DNA from 4 places in the Pseudoxanthobacter sp. M-2 genome. Region 1 is predicted to be linked to each of the others. Evidence: predicted binding sites of a transcription regulator. Region 1 holds the regulator's gene; each other region holds the start of a gene.

The links. The regulator LexA, encoded in region 1, represses DNA repair genes until DNA is damaged. The targets are predictions, from matches to a motif close to TGTTCNNNNTGTGTTCNG.
Region 2: RUR49_RS16895 (helicase-related protein) is a predicted target of LexA. The motif match lies at 1,889-1,906, and genes of this name have one in related genera.
Region 3: RUR49_RS25900 (putative DNA modification/repair radical SAM protein) is a predicted target of LexA. The motif match lies at 3,233-3,250, and genes of this name have one in related genera.
Region 4: RUR49_RS09465 (PA0069 family radical SAM protein) is a predicted target of LexA. The motif match lies at 3,337-3,354, and genes of this name have one in related genera.

The regions. Positions count from the first base shown of each region.
Region 1 covers NZ_JAWDIR010000011.1:846,530-852,249, forward strand. Annotated here, with positions in the region: gene RUR49_RS08935 (ComEC/Rec2 family competence protein) at 1-1,767, shown strand, start outside; gene lexA (transcriptional repressor LexA) at 1,761-2,477, opposite strand; gene RUR49_RS08945 (pyridoxamine 5'-phosphate oxidase family protein) at 2,704-3,279, shown strand; tRNA gene RUR49_RS08950 (tRNA-Leu) at 3,281-3,367, opposite strand; gene RUR49_RS08955 (LysR substrate-binding domain-containing protein) at 3,464-4,321, opposite strand; gene RUR49_RS08960 (DMT family transporter) at 4,542-5,501, shown strand; gene RUR49_RS08965 (glutamate synthase subunit beta) at 5,509-5,720, opposite strand, start outside.
Region 2 covers NZ_JAWDIR010000033.1:386,885-392,604, reverse strand. Annotated here, with positions in the region: gene RUR49_RS16905 (urease accessory protein UreD) at 1-460, opposite strand, end outside; gene RUR49_RS16900 (DUF3108 domain-containing protein) at 819-1,637, shown strand; gene RUR49_RS16895 (helicase-related protein) at 2,072-5,644, shown strand; gene RUR49_RS16890 (RNA-binding S4 domain-containing protein) at 5,689-5,720, shown strand, end outside.
Region 3 covers NZ_JAWDIR010000048.1:150,174-155,893, reverse strand. Annotated here, with positions in the region: gene RUR49_RS25910 (molybdopterin cofactor-binding domain-containing protein) at 252-2,429, opposite strand; gene RUR49_RS25905 ((2Fe-2S)-binding protein) at 2,462-2,905, opposite strand; gene RUR49_RS25900 (putative DNA modification/repair radical SAM protein) at 3,262-4,470, shown strand; gene RUR49_RS25895 (UdgX family uracil-DNA binding protein) at 4,496-5,720, shown strand, end outside.
Region 4 covers NZ_JAWDIR010000011.1:954,611-960,330, reverse strand. Annotated here, with positions in the region: gene pqqE (pyrroloquinoline quinone biosynthesis protein PqqE) at 1-1,120, shown strand, start outside; gene RUR49_RS09480 (hypothetical protein) at 1,099-1,776, opposite strand; gene moaB (molybdenum cofactor biosynthesis protein B) at 1,891-2,496, shown strand; gene RUR49_RS09470 (hypothetical protein) at 2,521-3,177, opposite strand; gene RUR49_RS09465 (PA0069 family radical SAM protein) at 3,439-4,587, shown strand; gene RUR49_RS09460 (VOC family protein) at 4,658-5,074, shown strand; gene RUR49_RS09455 (TonB family protein) at 5,071-5,720, opposite strand, start outside.

The DNA.
Region 1 (5,720 bases):
CTGCCGCGGCGCATCACCGTCACCGCCGCCGGAGCAGCGAGCCTGCTGCCGGGCGACGGCGTGTCGCTCACCGCGCGCCTCGAGCCGCCGCGCGGTCCCGACATGCCGGGCGGCTGGAACCCCGCCCGCTCAGCCTACCTCGACGGCATTGGCGCCAGCGGCTTTGCCTATGGGCGGCCGCAAATCATCGATCTCGGTGCCGTGCCCTGGTCGCTCGCGCCCGCGCGCGCCGTGGCGGAGGTCCGCCACACCATCGCCGAGCGCCTGCGTGCGGCGCTGCCGGGGCCGCGCGGGGAGGTCGCCGCGGCGCTTCTGGTCGGCGACCGCGGCGGAATCCCGGAGAGCATCGAGGAAGCGATGCGAGTGTCCGGCCTCGCCCACGTGCTGTCGATCTCGGGACTCCACATGGTGCTCGTTGCCGGCACCGTCTTCTGGGTGGTGCGGGCCCTGCTCGCGGCAATCCCGGCGCTCGCCCTGACGCGGCCGATCAAGGCCTGGGCGGCGGTGGTGGCCCTCATCGCGGCGACCTTCTACCTCGTCATCTCCGGGGCGGAGGTCGCGACGCAGCGCGCCTACGTGACGATGGCCGTGGCCCTCATCGCGGTCCTCGTCGACCGGCCGGCAATCTCCTTGCGCACCGTTGCTGTGGCGGCGCTGGTCGTCATGGCACTGGAGCCGAGTGCCGTGCTCGGGGCCGGGTTCCAGATGTCGTTCGCCGCAGTGATCGCGCTTGTCGCCGCCTACGAGTGGTGGGGCAGCCGGGAGCGCGGCGAGACGACGTCGCCGCGGCGCGGCACGGCGATGTGGCTGGGGCGGGCAGTTCTGTTCGGGGTGGCAGGCCTGGCCGCAACGTCGCTGATCGCCGGCCTCGCCACCGCACCGATCGCCGCCTACCACTTCCACCGCGGTGCGCCACTCGGCCTGCTCGCCAACCTCGCGGCGATGCCGGCGGTCTCGGTGCTGGTGATGCCGTTCGGCGTGCTGGCGCTGGTGCTGCTGCCGTTCGGGCTGGAGCAACTGGCCCTCTGGCCGATGGGAATCGGCCTCGGCTGGATGTTCGCCGTCGCCGAGACGACGACCGCCTGGACGGGCGACAGCGCGATGATCGGCCGGGTGCCGCTCGTCGCCGTCCTGCTCATGGTGGCGGCGCTGCTGTGGGTGGCGATCTCGCTAGCGCCGTGGCGGCGGCTTGCGGTGCTGCCGCTGCTGGCGGGTCTCGCCCTGGCGACGACCGGCGCCCGCCCGGATCTGCTGGTTTCAGGCGATGGCCGCGCTGTCGCGGCGCGGGGGCCGGACGGCAGGCTCGCCGTCGTCGCCGCCGACAGGTCCGCCTACACCGTCCGCGCCTGGCTCGCCGCCGATGCCGACCCCCGAGACGCCAAGGCCACCACCGCCCCACCCACCCGCTGCGACGATCTCGGGTGCGTGCTGCCGCTCGGGGACGGCGATCTCACGGTCGCCGTCGTGACGAGGGGCGTTGCCCTCGTCGAGGACTGTCGGTCCGCCACCGTCGTGGTGGCGCCGGTGCCGCGGCCCGCCGGCTGTCTTGGCCCCCAGCTCTATATCGACCGTTCGACGCTCGCCCGGACCGGTGCCATCGCGGTGATGCTCGACGCCGCCGTGCCCGGCGGTCTCAGCGACCCCGTCACGGCCGGCACCAACGGGCGACCGTGGTCGCGGACCGGCGATGCCGTTGGAGAGAACCCCTCGGCGCCGCGGCACCGCGAGGTGACGGCCGCCGCGCGAGGCGGCGGCGAGGATCAGTAGCGGCGCAGCAGTGCCACCAGCCGGCCCTGGATGCGGATGCGGTCGGGCCCGAAGATGCGCGTCTCGTAGGCCGGGTTGGCGGCCTCGAGCGCGATCGAGGCGCCCTTGCGGCGCAGCCGCTTCAGCGTCGCCTCCTCGTCGTCGACCAGTGCCACGACGATGTCGCCGGTCGTCGCCGCGTCGGTGCGCCGGATCACCACGGTGTCGCCATCGAAGATGCCGGCCTCGACCATCGAATCGCCGCGCACCTCGAGGGCGAAGTGCTCGCCGGCGCCGGCGAGTTCCACCGGCACGGTGATCGAATGGGTGTGGGTCTGAATGGCCTCGATCGGCACACCGGCGGCGATGCGGCCCATCACCGGGATGCTGACGCCGCCCGCCGTCTCGCCCGCTGCCGCCGGGCGTGGCTCGGCCGGGCGGATGCGCGGCCCGTCGCCGTCGATGACGCTCGGGGTGAAGCCACGGGCCCGTGTCGAAGCCGGTCCACTGGCGACCGATTCGGGCAGCCGGATCACCTCGAGCGCCCGCGCCCGGTTCGGCAGCCGGCGCAGGAAGCCACGCTCTTCCAGAGCCGTGATCAGCCGGTGGATGCCCGACTTCGAACGCAGGTCGAGCGCGTCCTTCATCTCCTCGAACGAGGGCGGCACGCCGCTCTCCTTGAGGCGCTCGTGGATGAACATCAGCAGCTCGTACTGCTTGCGTGTGAGCATCGTCGTCTCCCGCGCCCCCTCGTCGGTACCGCGACCTCGAATCGCGTACAAATCACGAACACAAGCTATCCGTTCTAGTTGTGTTCCTCAAGGGTGAATATTCGGTTGCCGCAGCGCCAAGCCCATGCCGCTGTTGCCGAAGCACCGTCCGTGGTTGCGGGCGGCGCGCTGCCGGGACTAGCCTGCCCGTCCGCGGCCCCGAGCGTCGGCGGCAGGAGAACACGCCATGGCCAAGCAGTTCGCCGAAATCGGCAAGCAGCACCGCGACTTCATCGAGCGGCAGCGCATCTTCTTCACCGCCTCGGCGGCGCGGGGAAGCCGCATCAACCTGTCGCCGAAGGACGCGGCGTCGCTGCGTGTGCTCGGACCGAACCGGGTCGCCTATCTCGACTGCACCGGCAGCGGCAACGAGACGTCGGCCCACATGCTCGCCGACGGCCGCCTGACGATCATGCTGTGCGCCTTCGAGGGGCCGCCGCTGATCATGCGCCTCTACGGTGCCGGCGAGGTCCTGCGCCGCGGCACGGCGGGTTATGATGACCTCCTTGCCGGCGCGTTCGACGGCCGCGAGCCGGTGGGCGCGCGCCAGATCGTCGTGCTGTCCGTCGATCTCGTCCAAACCTCGTGCGGCTTCGGCGTGCCGCTGTTCGACTATGTCGACGAGCGTCCGTCATTGACCCGCTGGGCCGAGGCGAAGGGCGAGGAGGGCCTCGAGGCCTACCGCCGCGCCGAAAACACCGTCAGCATCGATGGCTTGCCCACCGGCTGGCCCTCGGACGAGGTGGCGGTTCCGGCCGAGTGAGTGGTGCGGACGGCGGGGGTCGAACCCGCACGGAGCAAGCCCCGAGGGATTTTAAGTCCCTTGCGTCTACCGGTTTCGCCACGTCCGCAGCCGGGGAGGGCACCTTGGCAAGGTGCGCCCGGGCAGCGCGCACATTAGGGGCTGGGTGCGGCCGCCGACAACCGTGAACCTCAGCCGCTGCCGCTCAGGCTGCCTTCGGCACCGTCTCGGCACAGAAGCGGACGAGCGCCGCGGCGAGGTCGGTGGCGGCCGAACCGGCGTCCTTGCGCACCATCAGGGCGAGTTCCGTCGCGGGCACGTCGGGCATGCCGTCGGCGCGGCCGAGCACGCGGTGGCCGGCACGCACGGCCCGCTCCTCCAAGAGCGCCACGCCGAGGCCGCCGGCGATCGCCACCTGGATGCCCATCAGGTTCGGGCTCTCGTAGGCGATCCGCCAGTCGCGCCCCGAGCGCTCCAGCGCGTGGACGGCGCGCGTGCGGTAGACGCAGCCGTGGGGGAAGGCGACGAGCGGCAGCGGGTCGACGGGCAGCGGGTGGTCGGCGCTGGCGATCCAGACGAGCCGCTCCGCCCAGACGGCGAGCGCCGGACCGGCGCCGGGATCGCGCTTTGCCAGCACCACGTCGTACTCGTCCGCCTCGAGCCCCGCGACGAGGTCGACCGAGAGCGCGCAGCGCACTGACAGGCGACAGCCCGGTCGGGCTCGCGAGAACGCCGCCACCGCGTCCGTCAGCGGCTCGACGGCGAAGTCGTCGGGCACGCCGAGCCGCACCACCTCGACGCGCGGCTCGCGACCGACGGCGGCGCGGGCCTCGGCGGCGAGCGACAACAGCCGGCGCGCGTAGCCGATCAGGCGCTCGCCGTCCTCGGTCAGGCGCACGGCGCGCCCCTCGCGGTGGAACAGCGGCCGACCCACCGCCTCCTCGAGCCGGCGGATCTGCTGGCTGACGGTGGATTGCGTCCGGTGCACCCGCTCGCCGGCCCGTGTGAAGCCGCCGGAGTCGACGACCGAGACGAAGGAGCGCAGAAGATCGAGATCGAGCACGATGGCCTCCCATTCGGGACGCCACTAGATTAGATCGAAACATTGAATTTCCCAATAGGAGGCGAGGCGCCTACGGTTCGGAATGCTCGTTCCAGCAGCCTCCGAATCCTCGATCCTGGGCGTTGTCGCGATGTCGTCTCTCTTGGACGCGGGGGCTGCCGCCGGCGCGAGCCGACCGACGGTCCCGCCATCTCCTGTCTCGTGCCCCGCGGTGCCCTCTGTGACGATCTCCAGCCCCGTCCCGCGATCCGTCGCCGCTGCCGCCCGCGGCCCCTCCCGCCTCGTCATGACGGCGCTGATCGCGCTTTTCTGCGTGCTGTGGAGTTCGGCCTTCGCCGCGGCCAAGATCGCGCTGGTCGACTGCCCGCCGCTGACGCTGCTCACCGTCCGCTTCCTCGTTGCCGGGGCGCTGATGGTCGCCGTCGCCTGGGCGCTGGCCGGCCGGCCGCGGCTGACGCGGCGGGACGTGGTCTCGCTCGCCATCCTCGGCGCCCTCAACAACGCCGTCTATCTCGGCCTGAGCTGGACCGGCCTCACTACCGTCACCTCGGCCTTTGCCGCCGTCATCATCAGCGCCGGTCCGCTGCTCGTCGCGGCGTTCGCCTGGCCGGTGCTCGGCGAGCGGCTGACGGTGGTGAAGGTTGTCGGCCTGCTGCTCGGCCTCGCCGGCGTGGCGCTGGTGCTGCGCTCGCGGCTGATGGGAAGCGCGGGCATCGGTGGCGAGGACCCGCTGGGCACCCTGCTGGTTGTGCTCGGCCTCTTCTCGCTCGTCGCCGGCACGCTCGCCTACAAGAAGCTCGCGCCGGGCGGCGGGCTGTGGGTCGGCAACGGGCTGCAGTGCCTGTTCGGTGGCCTGATGACCCTGCCGGCCGCGCTGCTGCTCGACGACTGGTCGACGGTGCGGCTGACGCCCGGACTGGTCGGTGGCTTCCTGTGGCTGGTGCTCGCCGTTTCGGTCGGCTGCTACGCGGTGTGGTTCTTCCTGCTCGGCCGCAGCTCGGCGACGAGCGCCAGCGCGCTGCAATTCCTGACGCCGCCGCTCGGCCTGCTGTTCGGCTGGCTGATTCTCGCCGAGCCGGTGGTGCCGCTTGATCTCCTCGGCATCGTGCCGATCGCCGCCGGCATCTGGCTGGTCACCCGCGGCTGGCCGCGCCGCGCCGCGGCGAAGCCGGAGACGTGAGCCGGCCTCAGCGCGGCAGCGTCGACGCGCCCATCAGCGCCTCGTCGATAGCGCGTGCGGCCTGCCGGCCCTCGCGGATCGCCCACACCACCAGCGACTGGCCGCGGCGGCCGTCGCCGGCGGCGAAAAGCTTGTCGACAGACGTGCGGTAGTCGTCGGTGTTGGCGGCGACGTTCGTCCGCTTGTCGAGCTTCAGGCCGTCGCCCATCTCGGCCACGT
Region 2 (5,720 bases), on a different contig from region 1:
CGAGCACCTGCGCTCCGGCGGCGATCGAGACGTCGAGCGAGCGCTCGAGGCCCGCGCCGTCGAAGACGATGGTCTCCTGCGGCAACCACGACAGGCGGGCACCGCGGCCGACCGTCAACCGCGTCTCGACCCGCGCGGTCCCGCTCAAGCGCCGGTATACCCGCTCGGCCGCCTGCGTCGTCACCACCGCCGCGGCACCGTCGCCGGTCGACACCTCGGTGAGGAATCGGTCACCGCCGGTGAGCCCCCCGGCGGTGTTGAGCAACACCGCCAGCGGCGGCGCCCCGGCGGGTGCGCGCGGCAGCCGCGCCTTGCCGGAGCCGGCCTGGTAGAGCGTCGTCAGCCGCGTCGCGCCGTCCGCGTCGCCGATGAAGCCGAGCCGCACGATCCCCCGCGCCCGCTCCAGCCGGGTGGCGTCGGGGGCAGTGGTGGTCGCGGTTCTGGCGACGGCGGCGGTCATCAGTGGGTCCGGTTGACGGCGCGGGAACGCGGCACGGGCGTGCTAGCGGGCTCGGCGGGTGCAGCGGCCCGGCAAGCAAGATCGCCGCCAGCGTAGCCGAGGTCGGGCGGCACTGTCGCCACGCGAGATACCGTAGGGACGCCATCGTCCCGACGTTAACCGGGCGCTTACCATGCGGGTCGCAATGCTGGGGCCCAAGATTCGGCGCATTCCCGCCGGACCGTCGTTCTTTCGGGCCAAGTCCGTTCTCTCGGACCCAGACCCCCGGTTGCCGGCGACAGCGGAGGACACTGTGAGCTCTCGTCATCCTCGGGTCCTCGCCCCGCTCAGGGCAGTCCGGCGCTCCGCGACCAACGCCGTGGCGCTCGCTGCCCTCGTGGCCGCGCCGGTGCTGTCCGCCGCTCCGGCGCTGGCCGACAGCGCCAAGGTCGGCGCCATCTACGACATCTCCTTCAGCGGGATGTCGTTCGCCCAGGGCAAGCTCTCCCTCGTCATCGACGGCAGCGCCTATTCCGCCAAGGTGGCGATGCGGCCCGCCTCGCTCGCGCGCATCTTCTCCTCCGAAAAGGTCGACGCCCAGGCGGCCGGCTGGCTCAAGGGCGGCTCCGTGCTGCCGACGCGCTACACGATGGAGGCGAGCAACAGCGAGAAGTCGAGTTCGGTGCGCATGGACCTTGCGTCCGGCACGCTGAAGTCGGTTTCCGCCGACCCGCCGACGAAGCCGCACCGCGACGTCGTGCCGGTGCAGTCGAAGCACTGGAAGGGCGTGCTCGACCCTGTCAGCGCCGTCGTCATGCCGGTGCGCTCCGTCGAGGACGCCACCGGCCCCGCCGCCTGCGCCCGCACGCTGCCGATCTTCGACGGCTGGACGCGCTTCGACGTGCCGCTCACCTACCAGGGCACCAAGACGGTCGAGACGAAGTCCTACAAGGGCACCGTCGTCGTCTGCTCCGCCCGCTGGGTCCCGGTCTCCGGCCACAAGCGCAACAAGGAGTCGGTGCGCTACATGCAGAACAACCGGGCGCTGGAGGCGTGGCTGGCGCCGATCCCGGGCACCACCCTGCTCGTGCCCTACCGCGTCTCCGTCGGCACCATGCGCGGCACCCTGGTGGTCGAGGCGACCGATCTCAAGATCACCGGCCCGACGGTCACCGCCGTGACCACGACCGCCGACTGACCCACCAGCGAGCCCGTCGACTGTCCCCATTCACGCGCGGCCACGCAGTTTTTTTGCGCGAAAGACGGCTCGTTTCGCTCGCTTGACTCGCGGGCCGATCGGAGTCCTCGCGACAACTCGTTCGGGGACGCCGAGTCGTTCTCCGGCCGCACCCAGAAAACGCAAGATGTCGTAGGTCGGGACAGAGTCTTCGCCAAGTCTCGTAGGGAACAAAGCCGGACTCGGCGCGAGTCGTCGATTCGGGCCGGATTCGTTCCAGAGTCGTTCCGATTCGCTTCGACGCGCGTTGTACTGTCGGCGGCGCGACGCCACGGAGCGAACGTGGACACCCATGGAAGCCCCCGTAATTCTGGAGCGCCGCTGCCCGGCTGTGCTATGAGGCAGCCGGTAACTCCACCCGCCGCCCGGGTCCAACCGGCCGGCCTGGGAAGTCGATGAACGTCGAGTCGAGATCCGCGTCCGCCTCCGTCGTCCGTTCGCGTTCGGTCACCGCCGTCCTCGGGCCGACCAACACCGGCAAGACACACCTCGCGATCGAGCGCATGATCGCACACGGCAGCGGCCTCATCGGCCTGCCGCTGCGGCTTCTCGCGCGCGAGGTCTACAACCGCGTCGCCGCCCGCGTCGGCGCCGATGCCGTCGCCCTCGTCACCGGCGAGGAGCGCATCGTGCCGCCGGCGCCGCGCTTCACCGTCTGCACGGTGGAGGCGATGCCGCGCGACGCCGACGTGTCGTTCCTGGCGGTGGACGAGGTCCAGCTCGCCGGCGACCTCGAGCGCGGCCGGGTCTTCACCGACCGCATCCTGAATTCCCGCGGCCGCGACGAGACGCTGCTGCTCGGCGCCACCACCGTCCGGCCGATGCTGGAGAAGCTGATCCCCGGCCTCAACGTGGTGACGCGGCCACGCATGTCGGTGCTCGCCTATGCGGGCTCCAAGAAGATCACCCGGCTGCCGGCCCGCAGCGCCATCGTCGCCTTCTCGGCCGACGAGGTCTACGCCATCGCCGAACTGATCCGCCGCCAGCGCGGCGGCGCGGCGGTGGTGCTCGGCTCGCTCAGCCCACGCACCCGCAACGCCCAGGTCGAGCTGTTCCAGGCGGGCGACGTCGAGTTCCTCGTCGCCACCGACGCGATCGGCATGGGCCTCAACCTCGATGTCGACCACGTTGCCTTCGCCGGCGACCGCAAGTTCGACGGCTACCAGTACCGCGCCCTCAACGCCGCCGAGCTCGGCCAGATCGCCGGGCGCGCCGGCCGCCACATGCGCGACGGCACCTTCGGGGTCACCGGCCGCGTCGCCCCCTTCGACAACGAGATGGTCGAGGCGCTGGAGAGCCACCGCTTCCAGTCGCTCAGGGTGCTGCAGTGGCGCAATCCCGATCTCGACTTCGCCTCCCTCGACGCGCTCCGCCGCTCGCTCGACGAGCCGCCGCGCCAGGAGGGCCTGACGCGGGCCCCCCAGGCCGAGGATTCCGTCAGCCTCGACTATGCCGCCCGCGACCCGGATATCCGGGCGCTCGCCTCGACGCGGGCCCGCGTCTCGCTGCTCTGGGACGTCTGCCAGGTGCCCGACTACCGGCGCATCGCACCGGCCAACCATGCCGATCTCGTCCTCGCCCTCTACGGCTTCATCGCCCGATCGGGTAGGATACCGGACGACTGGTTCGCCCGTCAGGTCGACCAGTCCGACCGCACCGACGGCGACATCGATGCGCTTTCCAACCGGATCGCGCACGTTCGGACATGGACTTATGTCGCCAATCGTGGAGATTGGCTCGCCGATCCCGCGCACTGGCGCGGTGTCACACGAGATGTCGAGGATCGACTCTCCGACGCCCTCCACGAACGGCTGACCCGCCGCTTCGTCGACCGGCGAACGAGCGTCCTGATGAAACGCCTGAGAGAAAACGCGATGCTCGAAGCGGAGATCACGCCGGCGGGAGATGTCTCCGTCGAGGGCCAGCACGTCGGACGCCTCGCCGGCTTCCGCTTCGTCGCCGACACCGGTGGTGGCGGCGGCGATGGCCCGGAGGTCAAGGCACTGCGCAGTGCCGCCGCCAAGGCGCTCGCGGGCGAGATCGACGCGCGCGCCGACCGCCTCGGCCGTGCCGCCGACAGCGACCTGGTGCTCGCCGCCGACGGGGCGATCCGCTGGCTCGGCGAGCCGGTGGCCAAGCTCATTCCCGGCGACGACGTGCTGACGCCCGGCTTCGTCGTCCTCGCCGACGACCAGCTCACCGGCGCGTCGCGCGAGAAGGTGCAGACGCGGCTCGGCACCTGGCTGAAGACCCAGGTCGAGACGCTGCTGAAGCCGCTCATCGACCTGCGCAACGCCACCGAGCTGCCCGGCCTGCCGCGCGGCATCGCCTTCCGCATCGCCGAGGCGCTCGGCGTCGTCGAGCGTCCGGCGATCGCCGAGGACATCAAGGGCCTCGACCAGGCGGCGCGGGCGGGCCTGCGCTCGCTCGGCGTGCGCTTCGGCGCCTATCACCTGTTCGTGCCGGCGCTCCTGAAGCCGGCGCCGAGCCGGCTGCTCGCCGAGCTCTGGGCGCTGAAGCACGCGAGCCTCGACGTGCCGGGCCTGCTGGAGGTGCCGCAGCTTTCCGCATCCGGACGCACCTCTATCCCGGTCGACCCGGCGGTGCCGGTCGACCTCTACCGCGTCTGCGGCTTCAAGGCCTGCGGCGGCCGCGCGGTGCGCATCGACATCCTCGAGCGCCTCGCCGACCTCATCCGGCCGATCCTCGCCTGGCGGCCGGGTCCCGAGGCCGGGCCGATGCCCGACGGCGCCCACCCGGCCGGCGGCTTCATGGCGACCGTGCGGATGACGTCGCTGGTCGGCTGCTCGGGCGAGGACTTCGCCTCCATCCTGCGCGGCCTCGGCTACCGCATGGACCGCCGCCCGCTGCCCGTGCGCGCGCCGGAGACCCCGGCGGCGACGCCGTCGACGGCGGATGCCGCCGTCGCGCCGGAGGCCGTCGACGCGGATGCCGCGACCGCGGCGACCTTCGATACCGCCGCAACGGAGGCCGAGACCGCCACTCCGGACGACGTCGGCACCGAGGCGGCGGATGCGATCGAAGCGTCGGCCACGCCCGAGCAAGACCGCGAGCCGCCGGTGGCGACTGAGAGCGCCGAGGGCCCGGTCGCCGAGGCCGCGGAAGCCGCTGAGGGAGACGGCGACCTGTCGGAAGCCGCCCAGATGGAGGCCGCTTCGGAGGAGTTCGAGCCGAAGGTCGAGCCAGACGACGCCACGACTTCCACCGAAGCGGTCGCCGCTCCGGTCGACACTGCCGTCGAAGTACCCGCGTCCGAAGCGACATCGGCGTCCGAAGTCACTGACGCGTCTGAAGAAACCGCTGCAGCTGCGGACGTCGCAGTCTCCGAGGAAACCACTTCCGCCGAAGCCGTGGCTTCCGCCGAGGCCGCGGCTGTCTCCGAGACGTCCGACGGCGAGCCGGTCGCGGCCGACGCCGCTGCCGAGCCCGTCCTGGTCGAGGTCTGGCGCCCCGGCCGTCCCGAGCGGCGCGGCGAGCCGCGCCACCGTGGCAACCGCGACCGTCAGGCTGACCGGAGTGGCGAGCGCCGCGGCGACCGCGGCCCGCGCCGGGCCGAGAACGCCCCGGCCGCCACTGGCGCCCCCGGCGAGGCACCGGCCGCCGGCGAGGCGCGCCCGGACCGCCGTCCCGACCGTCCGCGCGGCGACGACCGCCGTGGACGCCCGCCGCAGGGCCAGGGCCGTCCGGCCGAGGGCCGCAGTGGTGGCCGTCCCGGCGGCGATCGGCCCGAGGGTCAGCGGGCGCGCGACGATCGTCCGCGCGGTGACCGCCCGCGCGACGACCGCCCCCGTGAGGACCGCCCGAGGAACGACCGGCCGCGCGAGGATCGCCCCCGCGACGACCGCCCCCGCGACACTGGCCGCGGCCGCCAGCCCGATCCGAACTCGCCCTTTGCCGCGCTCGCGGCGCTGAAGGCCGATCTCGAGCGGCGGGCGAAGGAGCGGTGACCCGCCGCCGCGCCCCGTGACCGTTGCGCCGTGATGCTCGCCTCATGACCATCGCGGCGCAGCGTCTCGACAAGTG
Region 3 (5,720 bases), on a different contig from region 1:
CAAGACCGACAAGCTCCGCGCCGCCTGAGGCGCGGACAGATACCGGAAAGTACCGGGCCGTTCGCGGCCCGGCAGAGACGAGGCCGCCGCCCGCCCCACCCGGGCGGTGGCCTGCGCGGGAGCGGGGGCTCGGTCCCCTCCCGCCGAAGGCGCGGCACGGACGGCCATTTCGCCGATCCGCGCCGCGCCTTTCCCGTTTTGCGGGGTCCTGTCGCCCGGCTCGCCCGGCGCCGAATGGCCGGCAGCCCGGCCTAGTCGTCGTCCATCGTGCGGCCGGGATAGAACGGCAGCGCGCGCAGGCGGGCGCCGGTGAGCTTCGCCCAGGCGTTGGCGACGGCCGGGGCGACGCAGGGGACGCCGGTCTCGCCGACCCCGCCCGGATCCGCCTCGCTCGCGACGATCTTCACGCTGATCGCCGGCATCTGCTGCAGCTTCAGGACCGGGTAGCGGTCGTAGTTCGCGACCCGCGGCTTGCCGGCGACGAAGGTCTGCTCGTTCCACATCGCGGCGCCGAGGCCGTGGGCGATGCCGCCCTGGATCTGCGCCTCGACGGAATCCGGGTTCACGACGATGCCGCAGTCGATCGCACAGGCGACCTTCGTCACCCTGATCTCGTTGGACGAGGACTTGGTCACCTCGGCGACGAGGGCGATGTAGCTGCCGAAGCCCTTGAGGAAGGCGACGCCGCGGGCGCTCCCGGAGGGCGGCGCCTTCGACCATCCGCTCAACTTCTCGACCGCCTTCAGCACCCCGGTGCCGCGGGCATCGCCGCGCGACCCGGCGAGGAGAGCCTTGCGGAACGCCAGCGGATCCTTGCCGGCGGCCGTCGCGAGCTCGTCCACCGCGCTCTCCACGGCGAAGGTGTTGTAGGACTCGCCGACGGAGCGCCAGTAGCCGAGCGGGATGTCGCACGGCAGCGCCACGTACTCGATCCGACGCTTGGCGATCCGGTAGGGAATGCCGACCGCGCCGGCGACGGCGCCGGTGTCCTCGGGGTTGGTGATGTCCGAGGGGGCACGCTGCTGGCTGATGGACGGCGACACGTTGCGATAGACGAGCGCAGTGAAGGCGCCGTTCGCGTCGGCACCGGCCTGCACGCGGATCTTGGCGCTCGGCCGGTACATGTCGTGCTGGAAGTCTTCCTCGCGCGACCAGGTCAGCTTGACCGGCTTGCCGACGGCCTTCGACAGCTTCACCGCCTGGGCGATGCAGTCGGTCTCGATCTTCCGCCCGAAGCCGCCGCCGCAATAGGTGGTGTGGACGGTGACGCTCGCGGCCGGAAGCCCGGTTATCCCGGCGACGAGCGGGATGATGAACTGCTGCCCCTGGGTGGGCGCCCAGATCTCGCAGGCGTTGGCGGTCACCGAGGCCGTGCAGTTCATCACCTCCATCGCCGCGTGGGCGAGGAAGGGGAGCGAGTAGGTGGCATCGACCCGGATCGGTGCGCTGGCGGGACGCGGCGTGCCGACCTTCTCGGCGATGAAGTATTCGGCCTTCTTCGACCTCACGAGCGCGTCGGCGGCGGCCTCGAGGGTGGCGGAATCGCGCGTCGCCGTGCTCTCCGGCAGGGTCCAGCCGATCGTTCCGGCGATCGAGCGGGCCGTGCGCATCGCCGTCCAGGTGTTGGAGGCGACGACGCCGACGGCATCGCCGAGGTTGACATAGGTGGTCCCGCTGCGGCTCGGCGGCACCGTCTTCACGGTCCCGCCGAGGGTCGGGCAGTGGACGACCGACGCGAAGACCATGCCGGGCACCTTCACGTCCGTGCCGAACACGGCCGTACCGAGGATCTTCTCCGGAAGGTCGAGGCGCGGGATGCGCTGCCCGACGAAGCGCCGGGTGGTGGCGTGGGTCGCGGTCGCCGGCGGCGTCAGCTTCGCCGCGGTCTCCAGCACGTCGCTGAAGCGGCAGGACGTGTCGCCGCTGACGAGCATGCCACCGCGGCCGAGCGACCAGGTGCCGCCGAACTGCTTGGCCGCCGCCGCGATCAGAACGTCGCGGACGATCGCGGCGGCGGTGCGCAGCGGCTTGTACCAGCCCATCATGCTGGTGCTGCCGCCCGTCAGCTGCGCGCCGAAGATCGGGTTGCCGTAGGGGTTCGGCCACTCCGTCGAGGCGGGCGCATGCACCGCGCGCACTTGGCTCCACTCGAGGCCGAGCTCCTCGGCCACAAGCTGCGCGAGGCCCGTCATGATCCCCTGGCCCATCTCGGTCGAGCCGATCGAGACGGTGACGATGTTGTCCGCGTCGATGCTGACGTAGGCGCCGAGCGAGACCGGCCCCGCCGCGGCCCGGGAGGCCGCCTTGGCACTCGCCTCGCGGGGGGAGAGGGAGACGGTGAAGGGGATGATCAGCGTCGCCGCCGCGCCCTTCAGGAAGTTGCGGCGATCGAGCGCGACGGCGCGGCCGGATGAGGCGGTGTCTGGCATGGTGCTCTCCGTTGCGGCTGCGGGCCCGGTCGTCAGAGGGTCTGGCAGGCCTTCTTGATGCGCTCGTAGGTGCCGCACATGCAGATGTTCTCGATCTCCTCGGCGATCTCCCGGCCGCGGTGGCCGTCCTTCAGGGCACCGGTGGCGGCGATCATCATGCCGGGCTGGCAGAAGCCGCACTGCGGCACCTGGTGCGCCTCCCAGGCGGCCTGCACGGCCTTGCCCTGCGGGTCGGCCGCCAGGCCCTCGACCGTGATGATCTTGCGCCCGACCGCCTCGGAGACCGACTTGTCGCAGGACTTCTCCGCCTCGCCGTCCATCAGCACCATGCAGGCGCCGCAGATCTCGATGCCGCAACCATACTTCGTCCCGGTCAGGCCGATGATGTCGCGCAGGACCCAGAGGAGCGGAGTATCCTCGTTGTCGACCGTCACCGAATAGGCGGTGCCGTTCACGTTCAGCTTGTATTGAGGCATCGAGAAGTCTCCCCGTTCAAGAGAAAGACCACTGCGAAGACGGGTGTCGGCAGGAGGCAACACGAGATCTTCGACATCGACGCCGGACCCGCGGGTCGATGCAGTGCGGAGTTTCTCTTTTTCTTCACGTCCTGTCGCTGGGTCGCACGGCGGTCACGGTGGCGACAAGGGACCAAGGTCGGATGAATTGACCCGGAGGTCGGAGGACTTTCGATCCCCCCGGCCGGAGCGCGGGCGAGGCCGTGCGGCGGCGCATCCATCGGGAGACCATCGCGTCCTGCGGCGCGAAGGTGTTTCTCCACCTTCGCCTCGTCGGGCGGCTTGTCACGGAACAAAGGATGAACAACTATCGGGGCATGGACCTCGCCCGCAAGCTCGCCATCCTCGCCGACGCCGCCAAGTACGACGCGTCCTGCGCCTCCGGCGGCACCACGAAGCGCGATTCCGTCGGCGGCCGCGGCATCGGCTCCACCGAGGGCGCCATCTGCCACTCCTATGCGCCGGACGGGCGCTGCATCTCGCTCCTGAAGATCCTGCTCACCAACGCCTGCGCCTTCGACTGCCTCTACTGCGTCAACCGCTCCTCCTCGAACGTGCCGCGCGCGCGCTTCACGGTGGAGGAGGTGGTCGAGCTCACCATCGACTTCTACCGGCGCAACTACATCGAAGGGCTGTTCCTCTCCTCCGGCATCATCCGCTCGCCGGACTACACGATGGAACAAGTGGTGCGGGTCGCCCGCACGCTGCGCGAGGAGCACGACTTCCGCGGCTACATCCACCTGAAGACCATTCCCGACGCGAGCCCGGACCTGCTGGCCGAGGCCGGCCGCTATGCCGACCGGCTGTCGATCAACATCGAGCTGCCGACCGATACCGGCCTCAGCGCCCTCGCCCCCGAGAAGGACGCCCGTGCCATCCGCCGCTCGATGGGGCGGATGCGCGGCCACATCGACGCCGCGAAGGAGGATCGCAAGGCGCCGTCGTTCGCCCCCGGCGGCCAGAGCACGCAGATGATCATCGGTGCCGACGCCACCGACGACCGCCAGATCCTCGCCACCAGCGCCGGCCTCTACGGCTCGTATCGTCTGAAGCGCGTCTACTATTCCGCCTTCAGCCCGATCCCCGATGCGAGCCGCCGCCTGCCGCCGGTGGCACCGCCGCTGGTGCGCGAGCATCGTCTCTACCAGGCCGACTGGCTGATGCGCTTCTACGGCTTCGACGTCTCCGAGATCGTCGAGGGCGAGGAGGGCAACCTCGCCCTCGACATCGACCCGAAGCTCGCCTGGGCGCTCCGCCACCGCGAGCGCTTCCCGCTCGACGTCAACTGCGCGAGCCGCGAGGAACTCCTGCGCGTGCCCGGCCTCGGCAAGAAGGCGGTCGAGCGGCTGCTCTCGGCGCGGCGCGTGCGGGCGATCCGCACCGCCGACCTCGGCCGCCTGCGCGTGCCATTGGCCAAGGCGCTGCCCTTCCTGGTGCTGCCCGACCACAGCCCGGGCGGCCTGATCGACCGGGTCGACCTCCGGCAGCGGGTCGCCCCGCCGCGCCAGCTCGCCCTGCCGCTCTGAGCGACCGCGGTGCCGGGAGACCCTCATGCACGCCGTCGTCCTGCCCGGCGAGACCGACTTCTCCGGCTTCCGCGCCGTCGCCCGCGACCTCATCGCCCGCGCCGTGCCGCCGGAGCGCGTCGCCTTCAGCGTCAAGGGTGGCGAGGCGCCCGACCTCTTCGCCGGCGCCGCCGAACCGCTGCCGGCGCCGGTGCCGGCGGCGCCGCTCGCCGTGCCGCGCGGCTTCCTGACGCTCGCGGAAACCGTCGTGCTGCACCGCGACCCCGAGCGTTTCGCCCGCCTCTACCGCCTCGTCTGGCGCCTGCGCACCGAGCCGCAGCTGATGCGTGTCGCCGTCGATCCGGACGTCGCCGAGCTCGAGGCGATGGCGAAGGCGGTGCGCCGCGACATCCACAAGATGCGCGCCTTCGTGCGCTTCCGCCGCTCGGAGCTCGCCGGCGAGCCGTGGTTCGTCGCCTGGTTCGAGCCCGACCACCGCATCGTCGCCGCCAACGCGCCGTTCTTCATGCGCCGCTTCGCCTCGATGCGCTGGTCGATCCTGACGCCGGATGCCACCGTCCACTGGGACGGCGAGGGCCTCGCCTTCGGCCCCGGCAGCCGCCGCGCCGACGCGCCGACCGACGACGCGCTGGAGGCCCTCTGGCGCGGCTACTATTCCAGCATCTTCAACCCCGCCCGGCTGAAGGTCGGCGCCATGCGCGCCGAGATGCCGGAGAAGTACTGGCGGAACCTGCCGGAGGCGCCGCTCATCCGCCCCCTGATCGCCGAAGCCCGGCGCAGGAGCGAGGAGATGGTCGAGACGGGACCGAGCGCCCCCAACCCGCGGCCGCACCGCCCGCACGCGATCGCGGTCGCCGCCCCGGCCGAAACCGGTACGCCCGCGGCGCTCGCCGCCGAGGCGGCGGGCTGCCGCGCCTGCCCGTTGTGGGAGCCGGCGACGCAGACGGTGTTCGGAGAGGGGCGGGAGGATGCGCCGCTGCTCTTCGTCGGCGAGCAGCCCGGCGACCAGGAGGACATCGCCGGCCGCCCGTTCGTCGGCCCCGCCGGCCAGCTCTTCGACCGCGCGCTGTCGGAGGCCGGCGTCGACCGCGAAGACGCCTACGTGACGAATGCGGTGAAGCACTTCAAGTTCGTGCCGCGCGGCAAGCGTCGCATCCACCAGAAGCCGTCGACCGGCGAGGTCCGCGCCTGCCAGCCCTGGCTGAAGCGCGAGATCGCCTTCGTCCGCCCGCGCCTGATCGTGGCGATGG
Region 4 (5,720 bases), 110 kb from region 1:
CGCCCTCGCGCCGTCGGCGCTCGCCACGCCTGCGCCCCCCGCACCGATCGGGCTCCTCGCCGAGCTCACCCACCGCTGCCCGCTGAAGTGCCCCTACTGCTCGAACCCGCTGGAGCTCGAGCGGCGCGCCGGCGAGCTCGATACCGAGACCTGGAAGCGGGTGCTGTCGGAGGCGGCGGCCCTCGGCGTGCTGCAGGTGCATCTGTCCGGCGGCGAGCCGACGGCGCGGCGCGACATCGTCGAGATCACCCGCCACTGCGCCGAGACGGGTCTCTACTCGAACCTCATCACCTCCGGCGTCGGCCTGCGGCCGGGATTGCTGGAGGCGCTGTCGGATGCCGGCCTCGACCACGTGCAGCTCTCGGTGCAGGCGGCGGACGCGGCGGTGGCCGACGACATCGGCGGGCTGGCGGGCGCCCACGCCATCAAGCTCGCCTTCGCGGAGAGGGTGGTGGCGCTCGGGCTGCCGCTCACGGTGAACGCCGTCATCCACCGCGCGAACATCGCGGCGATCGGCGACCTGGTCGAGCTGGCGCTTCAGATCGGTGCGAAGCGGCTCGAGATCGCCCACGTGCAGTACTACGGCTGGGCCTTCGCCAACCGGGCCTCGCTGATGCCGGGCCGCGACGCCGTGCTGCGGGCGATGGCGGTGGTCGACGCGGCGCGGGTGCGGCTGAAGGGCCGGCTCGTGATCGACGCGGTGCTGCCGGACTACTACGCCCGCCTGCCGAAGGCCTGCGTCGGTGGCTGGGGACGGCGGTCGATCAACGTCACGCCCACCGGCAAGGTGCTCCCGTGCCACGCGGCGGAGACGATCCCGGGGCTCGACTTCTGGTCGGTGCGCGAGCACGCGCTTGCCGAAATCTGGGCGCGCTCGCCGGCGTTCGAGGCCTTCCGCGGCACGGCCTGGATGAAGGAGCCGTGCCGGACGTGCGAGCGGCGGGAGATCGACTTCGGCGGCTGCCGCTGCCAGGCGCTCGCCTTTGCCGGCGACGCCGCGGCGACCGACCCCGCCTGCCACCGCTCGCCGCTGCATGGACAGCTCATCGCGATCGCCGAGGCGGACGCCCGCGCCGAGGCGCCGTACCGTTACCGCAGCTACTCGACCGCGCCGGTCTGAGGGGATCGCACCGGGCCGACGCGGATGGCGGTGGCGATCAGCACGTAGAGCACGATGGCGTTGAAGACGTGCCAGAGGAAGTGCGTGCCGATCGGCACAAGGGCACACAGCGGCCCGTCGACAGTGCGGGCGATCAGCGACACGGCGAAGACCGCCCCGGCGGCGATCAGCCCCTCGCCGGCCGGATGGCGGCGGGTGGCGAGGTAGCCGCCGAGCCCGACGAGGGCGATGAGTGCCGGCACGTAGCCGGCCGAGGAGCCGACGAGCCCGCCGAGGCTGCGCGAGATCAGCACCGAGGCGGCGAAGAAGCCGATGGTGGCGAGCACCCCGCCGACGATCCCGAGCCGGAGATAGCGCCGCATCGCCAGGAAGAAGTAGCCGTAGATGAAGATCGCGATCGGGATGACGTCGGCGAGCGAGGCCCCGACGGTGGCGACGGTGTGAAAGGCGAAGGACCCGAGCCCGACGGCGAAGGCGACGAGGATCAGCGCCAGCGCCGGCCCGTCGCCGCGACCGCGGCGCAGCCAGAGGCTGAGCGCCGCCAGCGCGGCGATGATGAAGGCGGCATTGGTGACGGCGTTGAGTGGCTCGGACCACAGGCTCGCGTCGACACGCTCGCAGTAGGCGTCGATCGGCCGCCGGAGCTCTTCCCACACGCGCGTCTCTCCCCCGGCGGACCACCGGACCGCGAATCGCCCCGCCCTTTCCCCTCAGCCGTCGCCATCCTACCTTGAGGGCAACGCGGCGGGACAGGCGGAACGGAGACGCAGATGGACGCGAAGGCAACCGCGGACGGTGGATGCGCCGCTGCATCCACGGCCACCTCCGGCGGGGCGACGGCCGAGCGGCCGTTCGTGCCGGTGACGATCGCCGTCCTCACCGTCTCCGACACCCGCTCGCTCGCCGAGGACCGTTCCGGCGACACGCTCGCCGCCCGTATCGCCGACGCCGGCCACCGCCTCGCCGACCGCGCCGTGGTGACGGACGATATCGAGGCGATCCGCGCACGCGTGCAGGGCTGGGTGGGCACCGTCGACGTGGTGATCACCACCGGCGGCACCGGCTTCACCGGCCGCGACGTCACGCCGGAGGCGCTGGAGCCCTTGTTCGAGAAGCGCATGGACGGCTTCTCGGCGGTGTTCCACCGCATCTCCTACGACAAGATCGGCACGTCCACCCTGCAGTCGCGCGCCACCGCCGGGCTGATCGGGACGACGTTCGTCTTCTGCCTGCCCGGCTCGCCCGGCGCCTGCCGCGACGCCTGGGACGGCATCCTCGAGCGCCAGCTCGACTACCGGCACCGGCCGTGCAATTTCGTCGAGATCATGCCGCGGCTGGACGAGCACCTGAAGCGTGGCAAGGCGCGCCAGGGCTGACGCCCCCACGCTGATCCCGATGGATCAGGCGGCGCGGCGGGCGACGACGGCGGCCGGCAGGCGGAGCGCCAACCCGGCGAGGCCGAGGCGCTGGCCCTCGGCGGTGCGCCGATCGAGCAGCGCGCGCGTGCGCAGCACCGACAGCCTGCGGGCGCCGAGGCGCAGCAGCAGGTCCTGCTCGGCATAGCCGGCATCGTCGCGATGGCCGCCGAGCTTGGCATAGAGCCGGCGCGACACCAGTAGGCCCTGCTGCGGCGCGGCGAGCCCGAGAAGCGCTCCCCCGAGCCCGGCCCGCCATTCCGACAGCCGAGCGCCGAGCCCCGGCTCGTCGAGAGCAAAGCGGAACACGGCGGCCCGCTCCTGTGCGCCAGGGCGGTCGAGGTAAGCACCGACCTCGCGGTGCCAGCCGGGCTCGAGCACTGCCCCCGGCCGCAGGAACATCAGGAAGCGGTGGCCGCGCCCGGCCTCGACGCCCCGCCGCAGCCGCGCTCCCAGTGGGCCGGACGCGGTGACGAGCGTGCAGCCGGCCGCATCGGCGACGATCGCCGTGCCGTCGGCCGAGCCGGCATCGACGACGACGACGTCCCCCACCACGCCGTCGGCGGCGCCGGGTACCAGCGCGGCGAGCGTACGGGCGAGCGGCTCCTCGCAATCCTGCGTGGCGATGACGACGGTCAGCATCCCTGCCCTTCTAGCACAAAGATGCCGCCCCGGGACCGCCGGCGACAATCGTTTGCACCGTGAGGCGGGCCGAGCGGCGCGGCGCGACGCCGCGGCAGGCGCGGGCGGCACAAGCGTGAGCCAGCAGCGGACCAAACGGGATTCGGGCACCACCCTCTTTGTTCTTGCTTCGTTCCGAGCGCGATGTTAACGCTTTGTTCTCATCGCCCCGCCGTCCGCGCCGATGCGGCGGGCCGAACCTCAGGATCGCCGAGCTTGCCCATGAGCACGACCGCCCTCGCCCGCCCGAACGACCGCTTCGATCCCGCCGCACCCGGCAGCCGCGACGCGCGTGCCGGCATCGGTGTTGCCGAGCACCGCCGTCGCGGGCGCGGTGCCGGTCTCAATCCGGTCGGGCGGTTCGAGCCGCATGCCCGCGAAACCGTCGACGACGGCTGGGAGAGCCTCGCCGAGCTGCCGCCGCTGCGCACCGAGGTGCGCGAGGAGCGGGCGCGCTCGCTGATCACCCGCAACACCTCGCCGGATATCGGCTTCGACCGCTCGGCGAACCCCTACCGGGGCTGCGAGCACGGCTGCATCTACTGCTTCGCCCGCCCCGACCACGCTTTCGTCGGCCTGTCGCCGGGGGTCGACTTCGAGACGCGGCTGTTCGCCAAGTCGAACGCGGTGGAGGCTCTGGAGCGTGACCTCGCCGCCCCCGGCTACCAGCCGAAGCCGATCGCCATCGGCACGGCGACGGACCCCTACCAGCCGATCGAGCGGGAGCGGAAGCTGACGCGCGGCGTGCTGGAGGTGCTCGAACGCACCGGCCATCCGGCGGTCATCGTGACGAAGTCGGCGCTGGTCGTGCGCGATCTCGACATCCTGTCGCGCATGGCGGCGCGCGGCCTCGTCAAGGTGGCGGTGTCGGTGACGACGCTCGACCGCCGGCTCGCCCGCTCGATGGAGCCGCGCGCGGCGACGCCGGCCAAGCGCCTGGAGGCGATCACCGCGCTCTCGCAGGCCGGGGTGCCGGTGGCGGTGCTAATGGCGCCGGTGATTCCGGCCCTGAACGACGCCGAGGTCGAGCGCGTGCTGGAGGCGGCAGCCGCAGCCGGCGCTACCGAGGCCGGCTACGTCGTGCTGCGCCTGCCGCTCGAGGTGGCGGACCTGTTCAAGGAGTGGCTCGCGCGTGACCATCCCGACCGCTACCGCCACGTCATGTCGATCCTCCGGGCGATGCGCGGCGGCAAAGACTATGACGCCACCTTCGGCAAGCGGATGACCGGAACCGGCCCCTATGCCTGGGCGCTCGGCCGCCGCTTCGAGCTCGCGGCGAAGCGGCTCGGCCTCAACAAGCAGAAGCACCGCCCGCGCACCGACCTGTTCGAGCCGCCGGTGCCGGTCGGCGGCCAGCTCAGCCTGTTCTGAGACGGCGTGCCGGCGCCACGGAGGCGGCGAGCGACGGCGGGAATACAGAGGACCATCGATGGACCAGCGCATGAGCCTGCTCACCCTCGGCGTCGACGACGTCGCCCGTGCCACCGCCTTCTACGAGCGCCTCGGCTGGCGGCGCTCGTCGGAATCGACCGCCTCCACCGCCTTCTTCGACCTCGGCGGGCCGGTGCTCGCCTTGTGGAGCCGCGCCGCGCTGGCGGAGGATGCCGGCCTGCCGCCACCGTCGGAGCAGGCATTCGGCGGCGTCGCGCTCGCCCTCAACCTCGGGAGCCGCGAGGCGGTGGACGCTACGCTTGCCGAGGTGGCGGCGGCGGGTGGCCAGCTGACGCGGGCGGCGGCCGAGACCTTCTGGGGCGGCTACACCGGCTATTTCGCCGACCCCGACGGCCACCTCTGGGAGATCGCCTTCAACCCCCACTGGCCGCTCGACGCCAACGGCCGGGTTCGGCTGCCCGGCTAGTTGTTCACCCTGAGGCCGATCGTCCAGTTGAAGCTCGCCTGAGTGAGGTCTGCCGGTGCGGCGGGAAAGGGGCTCGCCCGCTTCACCGCCTGGAGGATCGCCCGGTCGATCGCCGGATTGCCGGAGGTGGTCGCGATGTCGACGCTCGTGAGGGTGCCGTTGCGGTTGAAGGCGAGGCGCACGGCGGCCCGCCCCCTGCCGCTGTGCTGCATCCGGCGGACCTCCCGCTCGATGTCGGCACGGACCTTCGCCTGGTACTGCTTCAGGGCGTCGGCGACCGGTCCTCCGCCGGCAGCGCGCGGTGCCGAGGCGGCGGACTGCGGACGGGCACCGGCCTTCGGCGTGTCCGCGGCCGGTCCGGCGGGCTTCCTCGCCGCCGGCGTCTCGGCAGTCTTGCGCTGGCTCGTCGGCGCGGCGGGCTTCTGCGGCTTCGCCGCCGCCGTCTTGCGGTCGGGCGTCTTCGCCTGGGTGGCCGCCGGTTGCGGGCGTTCGGCGGGTGGCGGCACGTCCGGCTTCACCCGCGGCAGGGCGACCGGACCCGGCAAGGTGACGGCGGCATCCGGCACCACCGGCGCGGCCTCGGGCGGCGGTTCGGCCGCGGCGGCCTCCGCTGGCGCAACCGGCGCCGCCTCTGCCGTCTCGACCG